3 regions of the Rothia sp. 11273D007AR genome follow, and region 3 is predicted to be linked to each of the others. Evidence: riboswitches for the same ligand, from Rfam matches in the RefSeq annotation. Region 3 holds a riboswitch; each other region holds the start of a gene.
What was found. A riboswitch is a leader RNA that binds a small molecule or an ion and turns the genes downstream of it on or off. The one in region 3 is predicted to bind S-adenosylmethionine.
Positions count from the first base shown of each region.

Region 1 (5,273 bases), on a different contig from region 3:
CTGCTCGCCCTACTTCGTGCCCGAAGAGACCCTGCTGCAGGCTCTGACCAACATGGCACTCTCGGGTATCGACGTGACCCTGATTGTCTGCGAGAAGGGTGACCAGTTCCTGCCGATTATGGGGCAGCGCTCCTACTACGAGCAGCTGCTCCGCTCGGGTGTGAACATTCAGCAGTACCCCGGCCCCACCGTGCTGCACTCCAAGTTCATGATTGTGGACGACGAAATCACCTTCATCGGCTCATCCAACATGGACCCCCGCTCCTTCGCCCTCAACTTTGAGGTCTCCACTTTTATCGTGGGCAAGGCTATGGTGCAGGAACTCGAAGGCGTAGCCCGGGACTACATCTCCCGCTGCAAGCGCCTGCGCTACGACGAGTGGGTCAACCGCCCCAACCACCAAAAGGTTGCCGAGAACCTCTGCCGCCTGTGGAGCGCCCTGCTCTAACCGTCGGCACGGCTTAAAGAAGATAAGGACGCCGCCCCGCACTCCCCTGCCCGTTGGCAGGAAGGTGCGGGGCGGCGTCCTTACAGCGCTAAGACCTAGTGGCCTGCGGCCTCAGCCTTCTCAGCGTTCTCAAGCGCCAGCTTGAGGAAGTCACGAGCCGGGGTGTCGGCAGCGGAGGGCTTACCCGCGTAAGCACCGCGGTACTTGGCAGCCGGGTGGCGCTCGTCCACGTACTTGTTACCCTCACCAAAGAGGCTCTCGCGCAGGGTAGAGCCCTCATAGGCGGTGCGGTAGCGGCCGCGCTTCTGCAGCTCGGGAACAACGAACTCAACGAAGTCCTCGAAGGAGCCGGGGGAAACGTGGTAGGCCAGGTTGATGCCGTCCAGGCCGCCCTCGTCAATCCACTTCTCCAGCTCATCGGCAACAGTCTGGGGAGAACCCACCAGAACCGCACCCATACCACCGGTGGCGCAGTGCTCGGCGATGTCCTTGCGGGTCCACTCCTTCTCCTTATCCTGCAGGGTGAAGGGGGTCAGGAAGGACTGAATCGACTCGGTCTCAACGTACTTGAGGGCCTCGTCCTCATCGAACTGATCCAGGTCAAGGCCGCTCCAGCCGCCGATGATGCCCTGGGACGCCTCAACGTTCTGGTACTTGAGGTACTCAGCGTACTTGGCCTGAGCCTTCTCATCGGTCTCGTCCACAACGACGGAGAGCATAGCCAGAATCTTCACGTCATCGCGCTTGCGGCCGGCCTTCTCAGCCTCAGAACGGATACGCTCGGTCAGCACCTTGGTCAGGTGGGGGCGCAGGGCGGTAATGAAGATAGCCTCGGCGTGCTGGCCCGAGAAAGCCTGACCGCGGGAGGACGCACCGGCCTGGAAAATCACGGGGGTGCGCTGGGGTGAAGGCTCGGTCAGGGCGATGCCGGGCACCTGGAAGTACTTGCCCTTGTGCAGGATGGGGTGAACCTTAGAGGGGTCAGCAAAGACACCGTTTTCACGGTCGCGGGGCACAGAGCCGTCCTCCCAAGAGCCTTCCCACAGCTTGTAGCAGACGTCGAGGAACTCTTCGGCAATCTCGTACCGCTCATCGTGGTCAATCTGACCGGGCAGACCCTGGTTCTCAGCAGCAGACTGAAGGTAGGAGGTCACCACATTGAAGCCCACGCGACCACCGGTCAGGTGATCCAGGGTGGAGTAGGAACGGGCCAGAGTGTAGGGCTGGTTGTAGGTCACAGCGGCGGTCACGCCAAAGCCCAGGTGCTCGGTGACAGCGGCCATAGCAGAAATCTGCAGGAAGGGGTCACCCACAGGAACCTGGGCGCCGTCCTTCAGCACGGGAGCTACTGAATCCTTGTAGACATCGTAGACACCCACCACGTCAGCGATAAAGACAGCGTCAAACAGACCCTTCTCGCAGACCTTGGCCAGGTCGGTCCAGTACTTAATGGTGTTGTACTCATCCGCACGGTTACGGGGGTGACGCCACAGGCCAAAGCTCTGGTGGCTGGTAGTGGTCATATCGAAGGCGTTGACGACGATGCGCTTCTTCTCGGTCATGAACCGGGCCCTTTCACAGGTGGTGCTTGGCCCTCCGCGCCCGTGCTGCCGCCGGCGTCCTTACCCAAAGGAAAAGGCGCCGAGCCTTCGCGAAGGTGGCGCCTGGGTGCGCCGTACTTGCATTACTGCCTGATCCTCATCTGGGGCACCCCGCTACGGGAGAGGGTTGCCGCCCAACTAGCCAGAGCTTGACGTTGGGACTCTTGATCTTGAGATTTAGTGTAGCCCTCACAGCCCGCCAAGAGGCAAGCATCTGAGGCTACGTTTCACATTGTGGCACGTGTTGAGCAGTGTTACGCTCACCTGCGAGTTCCGGTCAGTTTCACCCACTGCGTCACACTCGTAACCAGGCGAAATACCGCGTCATACTCTTGCCCGGTTCCAACAAACGCCCCTAGCGTTGAAAGCGTTAACCATCCAGAGCGACCGAGAGACTTGGCTCAACGACGTCGCAGCAACCTCCCTCCACCAGGGGTCGGTGCTAACGCCAAGAGACGATGGAGAAAGCATGAGCGCACCCACGCTAGAACGCACCCCCACCACCCTCACAGCCTGCGAAATCGACTTCAATGCCGTCGGCAAGACCTTCATCGGCGAGCGCGGGGAGACCCGCACCGTCCTTGAAAACGTTTCTTTTACCGCCTACCCCGGTGAGATTATTTCGATTATTGGTTCCTCGGGCTGCGGCAAGTCGACCCTCTTGCGGGCTGCTGCCGGCCTGGGGGCAGCGACCGCCGGTACCGTCACGATTGACGGCAGCCCGGTACGGGGTCTCGATTCCCGTGTGGCTATTGGTTTCCAGGAGCCGCGCCTGCTGCCCTGGCGCACCGTTGAAAAGAACGTGGCGCTGGGTCTGCCCAAGGGTACCCCCAAGGACGTTGCCCGCGAGCAGGTTGCCCGCCTTCTGGACGTCGTGGGGCTGGCAGACTACGCCCAGCACCGCCCCCGTGAGATTTCCGGTGGCATGGCTCAGCGCGCCTCCCTGGCCCGGGCGCTGGCGCGGAACCCCGGCGTCCTGCTGCTGGATGAGCCCTTCGGCGCCCTTGATGCCCTCACCCGCATTAACATGCAGGATCTGCTGCTCGATATTCATGCCCACGACCCGGCCACCGTCCTGCTGGTCACCCACGACGTGGAAGAAGCCCTCTACCTCTCAGACCGGGTGATTGTGCTGGGTAAGCCGGACCCCGCTGCGCCCGCGACGATTGCCCGCATCGTGGAGGTGCCCGATCACCGCCCGCGCGACCGCGGCAACCCCGCGCTCTCGTCCCTGCGCAAAGAACTTTTGGCCGAACTCGGCGTTGAAGAACACTAGGAATACACATGTCACTCATTTCTCGTCTCACCACCACCTCTGCCCTGCTCGCAACCGGCACCCTACTACTGACCGGGTGTCTGGCAGGGGAAAACGCTTCTACCGCCGATACTTCTGCAGCAGCGGGCGACACCACCGTCACCATCGACTACGCCACCTACAACCCGCTCTCCCTGATTATCAAGGAAAAGGGTTGGCTAGAGACCGCCCTGCAGGAGCAGGGTAAGGATGTCGAGTGGGTACAGTCAGCCGGTTCGAACAAGGCTAATGAGGCCCTGCGCTCCGGTGCGATTGACGTGGGTTCCACCGCGGGCTCAGCTGCCCTACTGGCTCGCTCTAACGGCTCACCCATTCAGGTGATTGACCTCTACTCCCAGCCCGAGTGGTCAGCTCTGGTAACCCGCACCGACACCGGTATCTCATCGGTGAAAGACCTGGCCGATAAAAAGGTAGCCGTCACCAAGGGCACCGACCCCTACTTCTTCCTGCTCCAGGCTCTTGAAGAAGCAGGTGTGTCACCCGATGAAGTCACCATCGAGCAGCTACAGCACGCCGACGGCCGCACCGCCCTCAACCAGGGCACCGTAGATGCCTGGAGCGGTCTTGACCCCATCATGGCCAGCGCCGAAATTGAGGACGGCAACACCCTCTTCTACCGCAACGTCGACTTCAACACCTACGGCTTCCTGAACGCCACCGAGGACTTCATCGAGAGCGACCCCGAAGCCGCCCAGACCATCGTTGACGTCTACGAATACGCCCGCGACTGGGCACTCGCCAACGAAGAAGAGGCCGTGCAGATCCTGGCAGACGGCTCCGGAATTGAGCTTGAAACCGCCCAGGTCGTCTGGGGCCGCACCTACCTGGATATCGACAACGTGCCCGGCGACAAGCAGCTCGCCGTGCTGGAGAAGGTCGGCCCCTACCTGGTTGAATCCGGCGACGTTGCCTCACAGGGCGAAGTAGACACCGCCCTGGGCAGTATCGTCAACGACACCTTTGCCCAGAAGGCCGACCCCGCCCGCATTTCAACCCTGGTGGCTGAGTAGTCATGTCAGTTACCTCTGATCTCACCACCCAACCGGCGACCCACCGCCGCCTGGCGCGCACCGAAACACCGGCGTCCGCGAAGGTACCCCGCCGCCCCCTGCTCACCCGCCGCTGGGCACCCTGGCTCGGCGCCCTGCTTCCCCTGGTTCTGCTGGCGCTCTGGCAGTACCTGAGCACCGCCGGAGTCTTTAGCGCGGTGCAGCTCCCTGCCCCTTCGAAGGTGGTTGCCGCTGCCCTTGATTTAGCAGGACGAGGGCAGCTCGGCCTGCACGTCGCTATCTCAACCCAGCGCGTGGTACTGGGCTTCAGCATCGGTGCCATCCTGGGGCTGGTGCTCGGAGCCTGGGTAGGGCTCTCCCGCTGGGCCCAGGTGCTCGCCGCCCCCACCATCGGCGCCCTACGCGCTGTACCGTCGCTGGCCTGGGTGCCGCTGCTGCTGCTCTGGATCGGCATCGGTGAAAACTCCAAGGTCACCCTCATCGCTATCGGCGCTTTCTTCCCCGTCTACACCACCGTCTCGGCGGCCCTAGCCCACGTGGATCCCAAGCTGGTTGAAGCGGCCCGCACCTTCGGCGTCCGCGGCATCAACCTCTTTACCACCGTGCAGCTACCTGCCGTTCTGCCCGCTGTGGTCTCGGGTCTGAGGCTGGCCCTGGCGCAGGCCTGGCTCTTCCTGGTCGCCGCCGAACTGCTCGGTGCTTCGATGGGGCTGGGCTTCCTGCTCACCGACTCCCAGAACAACGGCCGCACCGACCGCCTACTCCTGGCCATCGTGCTACTCGCTATCCTGGGTAAGATCACCGACGCCCTGCTGGGTGTATTCGAACGCTGGGTCAAGGCCCGGTTCCCCAGCAACTAGAAGAAGGGGTGGGCGTACGCGCCGGGTTGAGGGGCGAGG
Region 1 is NZ_JBPPWJ010000010.1:101,958-107,230, forward strand. It holds gene cls (cardiolipin synthase) at 1-448, shown strand, start outside; gene ACED88_RS07255 (LLM class flavin-dependent oxidoreductase) at 544-2,010, opposite strand; SAM riboswitch class IV at 2,119-2,219, opposite strand; SAM riboswitch class I at 2,421-2,514, shown strand; gene ACED88_RS07260 (ABC transporter ATP-binding protein) at 2,519-3,325, shown strand; gene ACED88_RS07265 (aliphatic sulfonate ABC transporter substrate-binding protein) at 3,334-4,374, shown strand; gene ACED88_RS07270 (ABC transporter permease) at 4,377-5,234, shown strand.
Region 1: it holds a riboswitch for S-adenosylmethionine, as region 3 does, so the genes downstream of both, ACED88_RS07260 (ABC transporter ATP-binding protein) here and ACED88_RS03290 (nuclease PIN) in region 3, are expected to answer to the same signal.

Region 2 (5,273 bases), on a different contig from region 3:
GCGGTCGGAGTCGACGTAGGCGATGGTCCAGTTGCAGGTGGTGCGGGCGAGGGCTTTTTCGAGGCCGCCGCGGTCGCGGCCGAGATCATGGGAGAGTAGGGCTTCGTTGATGGCGAGGTAGGAGCCTGCGTCGAAGCGGTTGGTGAGTTTGGTGCCGTGGTGGTCGAGGTAGTTTTCGACCTGGTAGCGGCCGCGGTCTGCGGTGAGGGGGTGCAGGACGTTGTGGCCGTCTTGGGCGTCGCGCCCGAAGCGGAAGTGGAGTTCGGCAGCGGAGCGGTAGGTGGTGTGGGCAATGCGGCGGGCCAGAGCCAGGCCGGTGACGGGACCGGGGCCTGGGTAGTAGTCACCGCCGGCGAAGGCGGGGTCTTGGCGGATCGCCAGGTTTTGCATGTGACCCCAGGCGATTTGTTCGGCGGTGGCGGCGGGGCCGGAGGCGATGACGGCGCAGGAGCGGACGAGCTCGGGGTAGGTGACGGCCCATTCGGCGGCGCGGGCACCGCCGAGGGAGCCGCCGATGACGTGGTGGAGGGAGGTAACGCCGAGCTGGTCGAGCAGGCGTTTTTCGGCGCGGACGCCGTCGCGGATGGTAACGAGGGGGAAGCGGGAGCCCCAGGGTTTTTGTTCGGGGTCGATACTGGCCGGGGCGGGTGAGGCTGGGCCGGTGGTGCCGTAGCAGCCGCCGAGCATGTTGGGTGAGATGACGAAGTATTTGTCGGTGTCGATCACGCGGCCGGGGCCGACGGCGGTGGGCCACCACCCGGCGGCTTCGGCGTAGGCGCGGTCTTGCTCGCTGGCGTCCGCCCCTACTCGCCCTGCCGAGACGTGGGTGTCACCGGTCAGGGCGTGCAGGATCAGAATGGCGTTGTCGCCCGCCTCGTTGAGGGTTCCCCAGGTTTCGTAGCCGATGGTGACGTCGGGCAGCACTGCCCCTGATTCGAGGGTCAGGTCGCCGACTTTGGCGTAGGTGAGGACGCCGTCGGTACGGTTGGGGGTGGTCTCAGCGGGGCGGGCGGTCGTCATTGGGCTACCTTTCCTTAGCGGATGGCGGTGAAGCCGAGTTCGAGGTCGGCGAGGATGTCGTCGATGTGTTCGATACCTACCGAAAGGCGGATGAAGGCGGGGTTGATGCCGATAGCTTCAAGCTCTTCGGTGGTGGACTGGCTGTGGGTGGTGGACGCCGGGTGTACGGCCAGGGAGCGCACGTCACCGATGTTGACCAGCAGGGAGTGCAGGGAGAGGGAGTCCACGAATTTCTGGGCGGTTTCGGCGTCGGCGTCCTTGAGGGTGAAGCCGAGGACGGCGCCAGCACCCTTGGGCAGGTACTTTTGGGCCAGTTCGTAGTAGGGGGAATCGGGCAGGCCGGAGTAGGTGACCGATTCGACCTGGGGGTGGTCTTTGAGGAACTGGGCGACTTTGAGGGCGTTCTCTACGTGGCGTTCTACGCGCAGGGAGAGGGTTTCAAGGCCGATGGCGATGTTGAAGGCGTTGGTCGGTGAGATGGAGGAGCCGAGGTCGCGCAGGAGGGAGACGCGGGCTTTGAGGATGTAGGAGAGGTTGACTCCGAAGGCACCGTCCGCGCCGAGGTCGCGGGCGTAGACCAGGCCGTGGTAGCTTTCGTCGGGCTGGTTGAAGAGGGGGTACTTGTCGGGGTAGGCGCCGTAGTCGAAGTTACCGGAGTCTACGATGACGCCGCCGACCGAGGTGCCGTGGCCGCCCAGGTATTTGGTGGCTGAGTGGATAACCACGTCAGCGCCGTGCTTGATGGGGTTGAGCAGGTAGGGGGTGGCAATGGTGTTATCAACGATGAGGGGCACACCGACCTCGTGGGCTACACCCGAGATAGCCTCGATGTCGAGTACGTCGCCGCGGGGGTTGGGCAGGGTTTCTGCGTAGAAGGCCTTGGTGTTCTCGCGGGCTGCTGCTCGCCAGGACTCGGGGTCAGCAGGATCGTCAACGAAGGTGGTTTCGATACCGAGGTTCTTGAGGGTGTACTTGAGCAGGTTGAAACTGCCGCCGTAAAGGGAGGGGGAGGCAACGATGTGGTCCCCGGCACCGGCGATATTCAGGATTGCGAAGGTGGACGCTGCCTGGCCGCTGGCCAGCAGCAGGGCGCCGACGCCGCCTTCGAGGGCAGCGATACGGTTTTCAACGGCTTCCTGGGTGGGGTTGTTGATGCGGGAGTAGATGGGGCCCAGCTCTGAGAGGGCGAAGCGACCTGCTGCCTGGGCGGAGTCCTTGAAGACAAAGGACGTGGTCTGGTAGATGGGTAGGGCACGGGCGCCGGTTGCCGCGTCGGGTTCCTGGCCTGCGTGAATCTGCTGGGTTTCGAACTTCCAGCCGGTGGGATTGGAGGGGGTGGGAACGGTGTTCTCGGTGGTCATGCGGTTACTCCTAGGGAGGTCGTTGTTTCAGTGTTCAGTTGAAACGGGCCGCATGCCGTATCTTCCGCCCGGGTAAGGAGGAAAAGAATCTGATGCCCTCGCAGAAGATAGAGGCACATCGGTCCCGCGCTTGCGTACCTGGTTCTCGGTGGGTACGCCCGGTCATCACCCAGGGCACCCCACCGCGAGTGGAGGGTTGCCGACCAGCTAGCTGGGGCTTAGCGCTGGTTCTCTTGACCTGTCTCTAGTCTGGCTGGCTCACCCGGGGACCGTCAAGAAAGGGCTCTAAAGTTTCAGCATGTGTCCTTGTATTGCGTACGTTACGTTCTATGAGCGTCATTTAGAATGGTGGGAAGCGAGTTTTTACGAAAGGGCTGATGATGTCTCTGACTCCTCCTCTTGCCAAGCGTGTACCCGTTGAGCGCACCCATCACGGTGATACTTTTGTTGATCACTATGAGTGGTTGCGCGATAAGGAAAGCGCCGAGGTTCTAGAGTATCTACGCGCTGAGAACGCCTTTACCGAGGCGGTCACAGAAGACCAGCAGCCCCTTCGGGACGCTATTTTTGAAGAGATTAAGGGGCGCACCCAGCTCACCGATATGTCGGTGCCCTCGCGCCGCGGGGCCTGGTGGTACTTTAACCGCACGGTTGCCGGTGAGCAGTACCCGGTCATGTGCCGCGTCCCCGCCCTCACAGAGGGCAGCGTTGAAGAGCGCTACCAGCCGCCGGTCGTCCGCCCCGGTGAGCCGCTTGACGGCGAGCAGGTCGTATTGGACTGCAACGAGTTTGCCCGCGACATGGCCTTTTTCTCCCTGGGTTCCTTCCAGGTCACTCGCGACGGCTCCCTGCTGACCTTCGGTGTTGATGACTCGGGCGACGAGCGCTACACCCAGTACTTCAAGAACCTCGATACCGGTGAGATTCTGGAGGAAAAGATTGAGGACGTCTTCGCTGGTGCTTTCTTTGCCTCCGGCGCTAAGCACCTGATCTACTCGGTAGCCGATGAGTCCTGGCGCCCCTATGAGGTGCGTGCCCACGCTATCGGCACCAGTGCGTCTGAAGATTTTGCCCTCTACCGCGAGGACGACAACGGGCTCTGGCTGGGAGCCGGGATGTCGTCCTCCCGAACCCACGTGGTCATTACCTCTTCAAACTCCGAGTATTCAGAGACCCGCATTATTAACATCCACGAGCTGGGCCAGCTAGAGCCCACGCTCATCATGAAGCGGGACGCCGGCATCGAGTACTCCACCGACGTTATCGATGTGGAGGGCACCGGCTACCTGGTCATCGGCCACAACCACGAGGCCCCCAACGGCGAAATCGTGCTGGCTCCCCTGCGGGAAGAGTACGTACCCTTTGCCGACTTCAAGGCCAGCTGGATTCCCCTGGTGCCCCACCGCACGGACGTCCGCCTAGAGGGTTTCAAGTTCTCCCGCAACCATCTGGTCCTGATGGCCCGTGAGAACACCACCGTCAAGGTGTTTGTGGCCCCGCGTACCGCGCTCGCGGAGCAGGTGGCTTCTGCCCACCCCCAGGGCATTGACCTCTATGAGCCCGGCGGCTTCACCGAAGAGCTCTACACGTCAGCCTTCTCCGGTGTGAACATCATGTCTCCGGTTATCCGCCTGAACTACACCTCCTACCTCACCCCCAGCAGCGTCTACGACTACTTCCCCGATACCGACGACCTCGTGCTGCGCCGCCGCACCCCCGTCATCGGCTACGAGCCCGAGAACTACACCGCCTACCGCATGTGGGCACCGGCAGCGGACGGAGCCATGATTCCGCTCTCCGTCATGCACCGCGCCGACCTCGATAAGGCCCAGGAAAACCCCCTGATTCAGTACGGCTACGGGTCCTATGAGTCCTCCATGGACCCCTACTTCTCCACCGCCCGCCTCAGCGTGCTGGACCGCGGCGTCATCTTCGTCGTCGCCCACATCCGCGGGGGCGGCGAAATGGGCCGTGCCTGGTACACCGAGGGCAAGAAGCTGGCCAAGAAAAACACCTTCACCGACTTCATCGACGCCACCGACTTCCTGGCCTCCCAGGCCTGGGTGGACGCTGCCCGTATCGGCATCATGGGTGGATCAGCCGGCGGCCTGCTCATGGGCGCCGTCGTCAACATGGCTCCCGAAAAATACGCAGCCTGCCTGGCCCAGGTCCCCTTCGTAGACGCCCTCACCACCATTCTCGACCCCAACCTGCCGCTCTCAGCCCTGGAATGGGAAGAATGGGGCAACCCCATCACCGATAAGGAGGTCTACGACTACATGAAGTCCTACACCCCCTACGAAAACATCCGCCCCGTCAAGTACCCGGCCATTGCAGCTGTTACCTCCCTCAACGACACCCGCGTCTTCTACGTTGAACCGGCCAAGTGGGTAGCAGCCCTGCGCGAAACCATTGACCCGGCCTCCCCCACTCCCCTGCTCAAAATTGAGATGGACGGCGGCCACGGTGGCGGCTCAGGCCGCTACACCGCCTGGCGCGAAATCGCCTGGGACTACTCCTTCCTGCTCACCCACCTGGGTGCCACTAGCGTCACGGAGTAAACCCGCTCATGCCCCCGTCCGCTGATCTAGTAGATCTCACCCCGCGCGTCCCCCACGAAATCTTGCTCTCCCTGCTGAATAAGCCGCCCTACCGGGAAAAGTGGATGCGGCACGTGCAAAGACGCCGGGGTAACTCCATCAACCAACGAGCCGTAGCCACCTTCATCGCCTACGAGCTTTCTGACTACCTCGACCAGGACATCGACCCGGCCACCATCAAAGACCGGGTCTCGCGCGCCCTCAACGGCGAAGCGATTTCGGACGCCACCGCCCACATGTTCATCACGGCCTTCGAGTTCACAGCGGCCGAGGCAAGAGAACTCCAGCGTGC
Region 2 is NZ_JBPPWJ010000001.1:91,362-96,634, reverse strand. It holds gene metX (homoserine O-acetyltransferase MetX) at 1-1,020, opposite strand, end outside; gene ACED88_RS00425 (O-acetylhomoserine aminocarboxypropyltransferase/cysteine synthase family protein) at 1,035-2,381, opposite strand; SAM riboswitch class IV at 2,503-2,620, opposite strand; gene ACED88_RS00420 (S9 family peptidase) at 2,759-4,942, shown strand; gene ACED88_RS00415 (hypothetical protein) at 4,951-5,273, shown strand, end outside.
Region 2: it holds a riboswitch for S-adenosylmethionine, as region 3 does, so the genes downstream of both, ACED88_RS00425 (O-acetylhomoserine aminocarboxypropyltransferase/cysteine synthase family protein) here and ACED88_RS03290 (nuclease PIN) in region 3, are expected to answer to the same signal.

Region 3 (5,273 bases):
GACTGGAAGATGGTGAAGCGGTTCTTGTCGATATCTTCCAGCAGACCCAGGATCTTCTGGCGCTCGCGCTGCAGGTGGGTGTCGTAGGCCCGGCGGTGGGCCGGGGCCAGGGGCACATCGATACGCATATCGGTCTTCTCGGGCAGGTCGGCGGCCACCAGTTCTTTGGTGCGGCGCTTCATGAGCGGACGGATGCGGCGGCGCAGCCTGCCCAGGGCCTTGGTCTCTTCCCCTGATTCGATGGGGGTGGCGTAGACGTCCTTAAAGGCGCGGGCCGAGGGGAAGAGCCCCGGAGCAGCAATAGAGAACATGGACCATAATTCCATGAGGTTGTTTTCCATGGGGGTGCCGGTGACCGCAATCTTGACGCGGGCTGGCAGGTCGCGGGCGGCCTGGTGGGCCTTGGTTTTGGCGTTTTTGACGAACTGGGCCTCATCGAGCACCAGCCCCTCAAAGGTCTGCTGACTACCCATCTCAAAGTAGTGTTCTTCATCGAGCCGGAAGAGGGCGTAGCTGGTCACCACAACATCGGCTCCGGCAACGGTATCGGCCAGTCGCCGCTTCGACTTTCGCACTGACTCTTCCACCCCCACCACCGTGAGGGAGGGGGCAAAACGCTTGATTTCCCGCACCCAGTTGGGCACGACCGAGGTGGGGGCGACCACCAGGAAGGGGGAGGACGCGTCCGCCCCACCTTCTGGTGTGCCGGGCTGGTGGGCGGCACCCAGCGGGCTGGCGGCGTCCTGCTTTTTCTGCTGGGCGTGCAGGAAGAGGGCGATGGTTTGCAGGGTTTTACCCAGGCCCATGTCATCGGCCAGCACCCCGCCCAGGCCGTGTTCCCAGAGGAAGGCCAGCCACTGGTAGCCCTCTACCTGGTAGGGGCGCAGGGTTGCCTGCAGGGTGGTGGGCACGTCGGCGGGGGAGTGGTCATCGAGGTTGAGTAGGGCAGAGACCTGCTCATCCCAGGCGGCCACGGTCTGGGTTTCTGCGGCTAACTCTTCGAGTTCTTCCCAGAGGCCCACCTGATGGCGGTTGATTTCGAGCGGGCCGGTCTTGTCGGTGAGCTGGGCAGCTTCGCGCAGCAGCTCTTGTAATTTCATAAACTCGGGCCGGTCGAGCGCAAAGTACTGGCCGTTACCGAGCAGCAGGTGGGTTTGGCCCTTAGCCAGGGCGGCAACAACATCGGAGAAGGCCACATGCCAGTCCCCGGCCTTGATAGCAACGCCCAAGCCGAACCAGTCGCGGCGACGGGTGTCATCCACCGTTACGATGATTTCGGGGGCTTCATCGAGCTCGCGGAATTCGGGGCGGGGCCCGGTCACATCAACGCGCACACCCTCAATCTGCTCGTAGTCGGGCAGGTAGGTTTCCAGCAGGGTGCGGGTGCCCCAGTTCTCGGTGTAGTGGCGTGTGAAGGGAATGCCCGGGCGGATCCTCTTGACCTCTTTGAGCACCCGGTACTCGTGGGCGGTATCGCGCACATCGGCCCGGTCTTCGCCGGGGTAGCCCAGGGCATCAAGCCTGAGAAAATCACTGTCATCGCCGGTGGGGTTGACCGGGTATTCCCAGTGCCAGCCGGTATGGGCGGTGAAGGGCGGGCCCGGCTCGTCAAAGGCAATGCTCAGCACCAGGGTGGGCATGCGGACGGCCGGCAGCTCAAGATCTTCGCTGCTCGTTGAGATGGGCAGTGCCCGAGTGAGGGCAGGGTAGTAGTCGGCAAAGAAGGCGGGGACATCGGTAGCCGGAACGGTGACCGGCTCACCGGATATCAGGGATTCGGCAACCGCATCCAGCGGCTCAGCTAGGGGAATGAGCACCAGCTCGGAGTCGGCGGTGAGCCAGGAGGGGCGGTCCGCGGGCGCTACGTCCTCAGCCTGGGCAAGAGCCGAGGGCAGGGTGGACTCCCAGCGGGCTGCGGTTGCAGCCTTCACATAGGCCTCCTGGGCCGCCCCGCCCAGGGCGATAAAGCCCTGCCGGTTATTGCCCAGCTTGTGGGTAAAACTAGCGGGCAGGGTGTAGGCCCCCCAGCGGAGCAGGGGAGTCAGGCGCAGGGCATCGGCGGACGACCCCCGCTCGGGTACCGGTTCAAGGGCCAGTTCAACCTGGGGAGCGCTCGCGATAGTCAGACCGGTTTCTTTGCCGTCTAAGAGGACAGACAGACCCACCTCGCTAGCAGATTCCAGCATCTGCCAGAGCAGGGAAGAATCCACATTCGAGATAGAAGCCCAGTCGCGGTGGGAGGAATAGATGGACTGGGAGCCCCGAATCACCGCGTAAAACTCATTGAACCAGGCCGCGTGCTCGGGGAGCAGACCGGTTCCTGCCGACCCGGCGGCAGAGCCCGAAAACTTCTCCCAGCTCAAACCGCCCTTAATCCACTTGCCGCGGGCCCCCATCATCAGGGGCCGGGCTTCAAGCGATACGCGGGGCGCCCCGATGTTCTTGGTCCACCCGTACTTACCGGGCACCACCAGACGCAAATCAAGGGCACCGGTCACCCGGTGATTGCGGCTATCGTAGCTGGGGCGGGCAGCAAGAGAGTGGGCCAGGGACCGCCGCCAAGCCGGCAGGGACTGCCCAGCCCGAGCACCGGCGTCCGCCTGCTCTTCGGTACCGGCACTCGCCTGCTCACCCCGGTGTTCCCGCAGCAAATCCGCGGCCCGCTGCAGGCCCACCGTATCGGCCATCTCCAGGATTTCCTGTACCTTCTCGTCGGTGCTCGCTGTGGTCTTCCAGGTACTTGAGGATGCCGTCATAGCCCGCTTGGCCTTGGCCGTACGGTCGATTGCGGTCAGCATCAGCGCCACCGCGTGCTTGCAGTTGTGGGCCACCGGGCAGGAACAGGTCGCCGAAAAAGCATAGGAGCCTGCGGTGACCTCCGCGGGGAAGGCCACCCTCGCGGTGTAGGGGGCAGAACCCGAGCCAGCCACCTGCCCCTCCAGCACCCGCGCCTGCTCGTCATAGGTGTAACGAATGACGTTACCCTCCCGCATATACCGCTGCCCCCGCGTGTAGGCACCAGAGCCCACCTGCCGAATAATGGCGGGGGCTGTCACCGGGATTTCAGGGAAAGAAGTAGACACAGGCGCACCTTCACAACAGAGCAAATACCTAGTCTTCTAGCGTATCGCACCGCCTTACCCACAGTGCCCACGGGCTGGTTCGTCACAGTAAGAAAAATTTCTGAGACCGGTGTTTACAGAAGCGCCAACAGCGGGTTATGCTTTTACCAGCTTCAAGAGATTCAACTGTCAAGCTCCGACTTTGGTTGAACGCCAACCCCATGTTCACGGGTGGCTCGGATGACGAAGCGGTCTGCATCGCGCATTTCGGCGCTGTTTGGTGCAGGCAAGAGCAAGTTTCGAAAGGAATGCGCACTTTACGCGCAACGACGGCATGTCAAACGCTCGACCTCACGCCCACCGTCCTCACATCACCGTTCAGAAGAACATCTCTGCTGCCTCTGTACCCGCCCGCGGCGGCTACACCGCAATGAGCATCCAGGACTACACCCGCATCTCCAACGAGCGCAGCGAATTCCTCAACTTCCTGCTGGCCCCCAACCCCAGCGGTATCCCTGCAACTGAGTACGGTGTTCTGAAAGCTGCATGAGCCAGGTAGGTCTGCTTCTCGATTCCGATGTCCTTGCTGAGATCCGCAAGGCCAACCCGCACCCGCAGGTAGTGAACTGCCTGCGCCGCCGCTCCTACCGCACCATGTACATCTCGGTGCTCAGCCTCGGTGAACTCAAGGGGCTTTACCCCTACCCAGAAACCGAACGCTGGCTCGCTGAGCTCATGGATCGTTTCGACTCTCACGTACTAGAAGTCGATGCGAAGGTATCACTGGAGTGGGCCGGACGCCACGCCGAGAAGCATCTCCACCTGGTGGGTGGGCAGCGCCCCGCCCCCCTCGCCACAGCAGCCCTTGAGGGCCTGATGGCTGCCACCGCGACCGTCCACCAGCTTGAGATTATTTCGAGCAAGGCCGAGATTTATAAGTCCTGGGGCGTCCCGGCGGTGGATCCCTGGGAAGACTAGAGCCCGCAACATAGGTTCCACAGGCTCACGCTCGATGGAGCCCAGCAGATTCCGAGCGCGCGAGGAAACAAATCTGCGGGCGGAATAGGCGCAAGCCTGACCCTCACGCCCCGCCTAACGGCGGATTCCGTTCGCTCTTGCGTGCTCGCGCGCTCGCACCCGCTCACTTCATCCGAGCCAGCAGCTTCGCTGTGAGCCTGCGGAACCTTATCTAATAGTCTCGCGTTCTCGCTATCGCAGCTGCCACCAGCCGGCGGGGTAGCACCCGTGCGGCTGCGACCGTTAGTTTGTAGGGTAAGGACGGCACACAGATCGGCTTACCTACCGTGACCGCAGCGATACCTTCGGCAACAACCCGTTGGGGGCTCAGCCATAAAAAGTCCGGTAGGCGGGGCTCGCCCTGGCCCATGGCGTCGTGGAACTCTGAGCGGGTTAGACCCGGGCATAGGGCCGTTACATGGATACCCCGATGTGAATACTGCAGGTGGGCCGATTCTGAGGCTACCACGAGGAAACGTTTAACCGCTGAGTAGGTGCCGCCGGGGGTAAAGGCTGCCACTGATGCAACGTTAATAATGCGGCCCCGCCCGCGCGGCAGCATGGCAACAATCGCCGTGTGCATGAGCTGGAGCGGGACCCTGGCCAGTACGTCGACCTGGTCTAGGTGGCGTTCTACGGGTGCTGCATCAAAGCTCTTGCCGAGACCGAAACCCGCGTTGTTGACCAGTATCTCAACGGGGCGCTCAACCTGCTGTAGGCGCTTAACTAGGCGGGCGACGTCCTGCTCCACCAGCAAATCGGCAGGGATTACCTCAACATCTACCGCGTACCTGTCGCGCAGCTGGCCTGCTAGGTCTTCTAGAGTCTCGACCCGCCGGGCGGTGAGTACCAGGTTGTACCCGGCTGCTGCATACTGGCGGGCAAACTCGGCGCCTATACCTGCCGAAGCGCCGGTGATCATCACATACGAAGTTTCACTGCTCATGGCTCCCACTCTACAGCCGGGGCGAGCTGGGCCGGTTATCTTCACCGCACTCTTACCCTGTATACCGGAGCCATCAGGCACACAACAGAGAAACATGACATGATGAAAGACGATGAATACCACCGCTCACCCCAAACGTTCCCTCCCTATGCCCCTGTGGCTGCAGGGCTCAGTTGAACTTGCCCTCGTTGCGCTGGCCTCTTACCTCACCGTCGTCCTGCTTCTGGTGGCGGTCTGGTACACCAACG
Region 3 is NZ_JBPPWJ010000004.1:80,768-86,040, reverse strand. It holds gene ACED88_RS03295 (DEAD/DEAH box helicase) at 1-3,083, opposite strand, end outside; SAM riboswitch class IV at 3,234-3,361, shown strand; gene ACED88_RS03290 (nuclease PIN) at 3,397-3,612, shown strand; gene ACED88_RS03285 (plasmid stabilization protein) at 3,609-4,040, shown strand; gene ACED88_RS03280 (SDR family NAD(P)-dependent oxidoreductase) at 4,252-5,025, opposite strand; gene ACED88_RS03275 (cell division protein PerM) at 5,138-5,273, shown strand, end outside.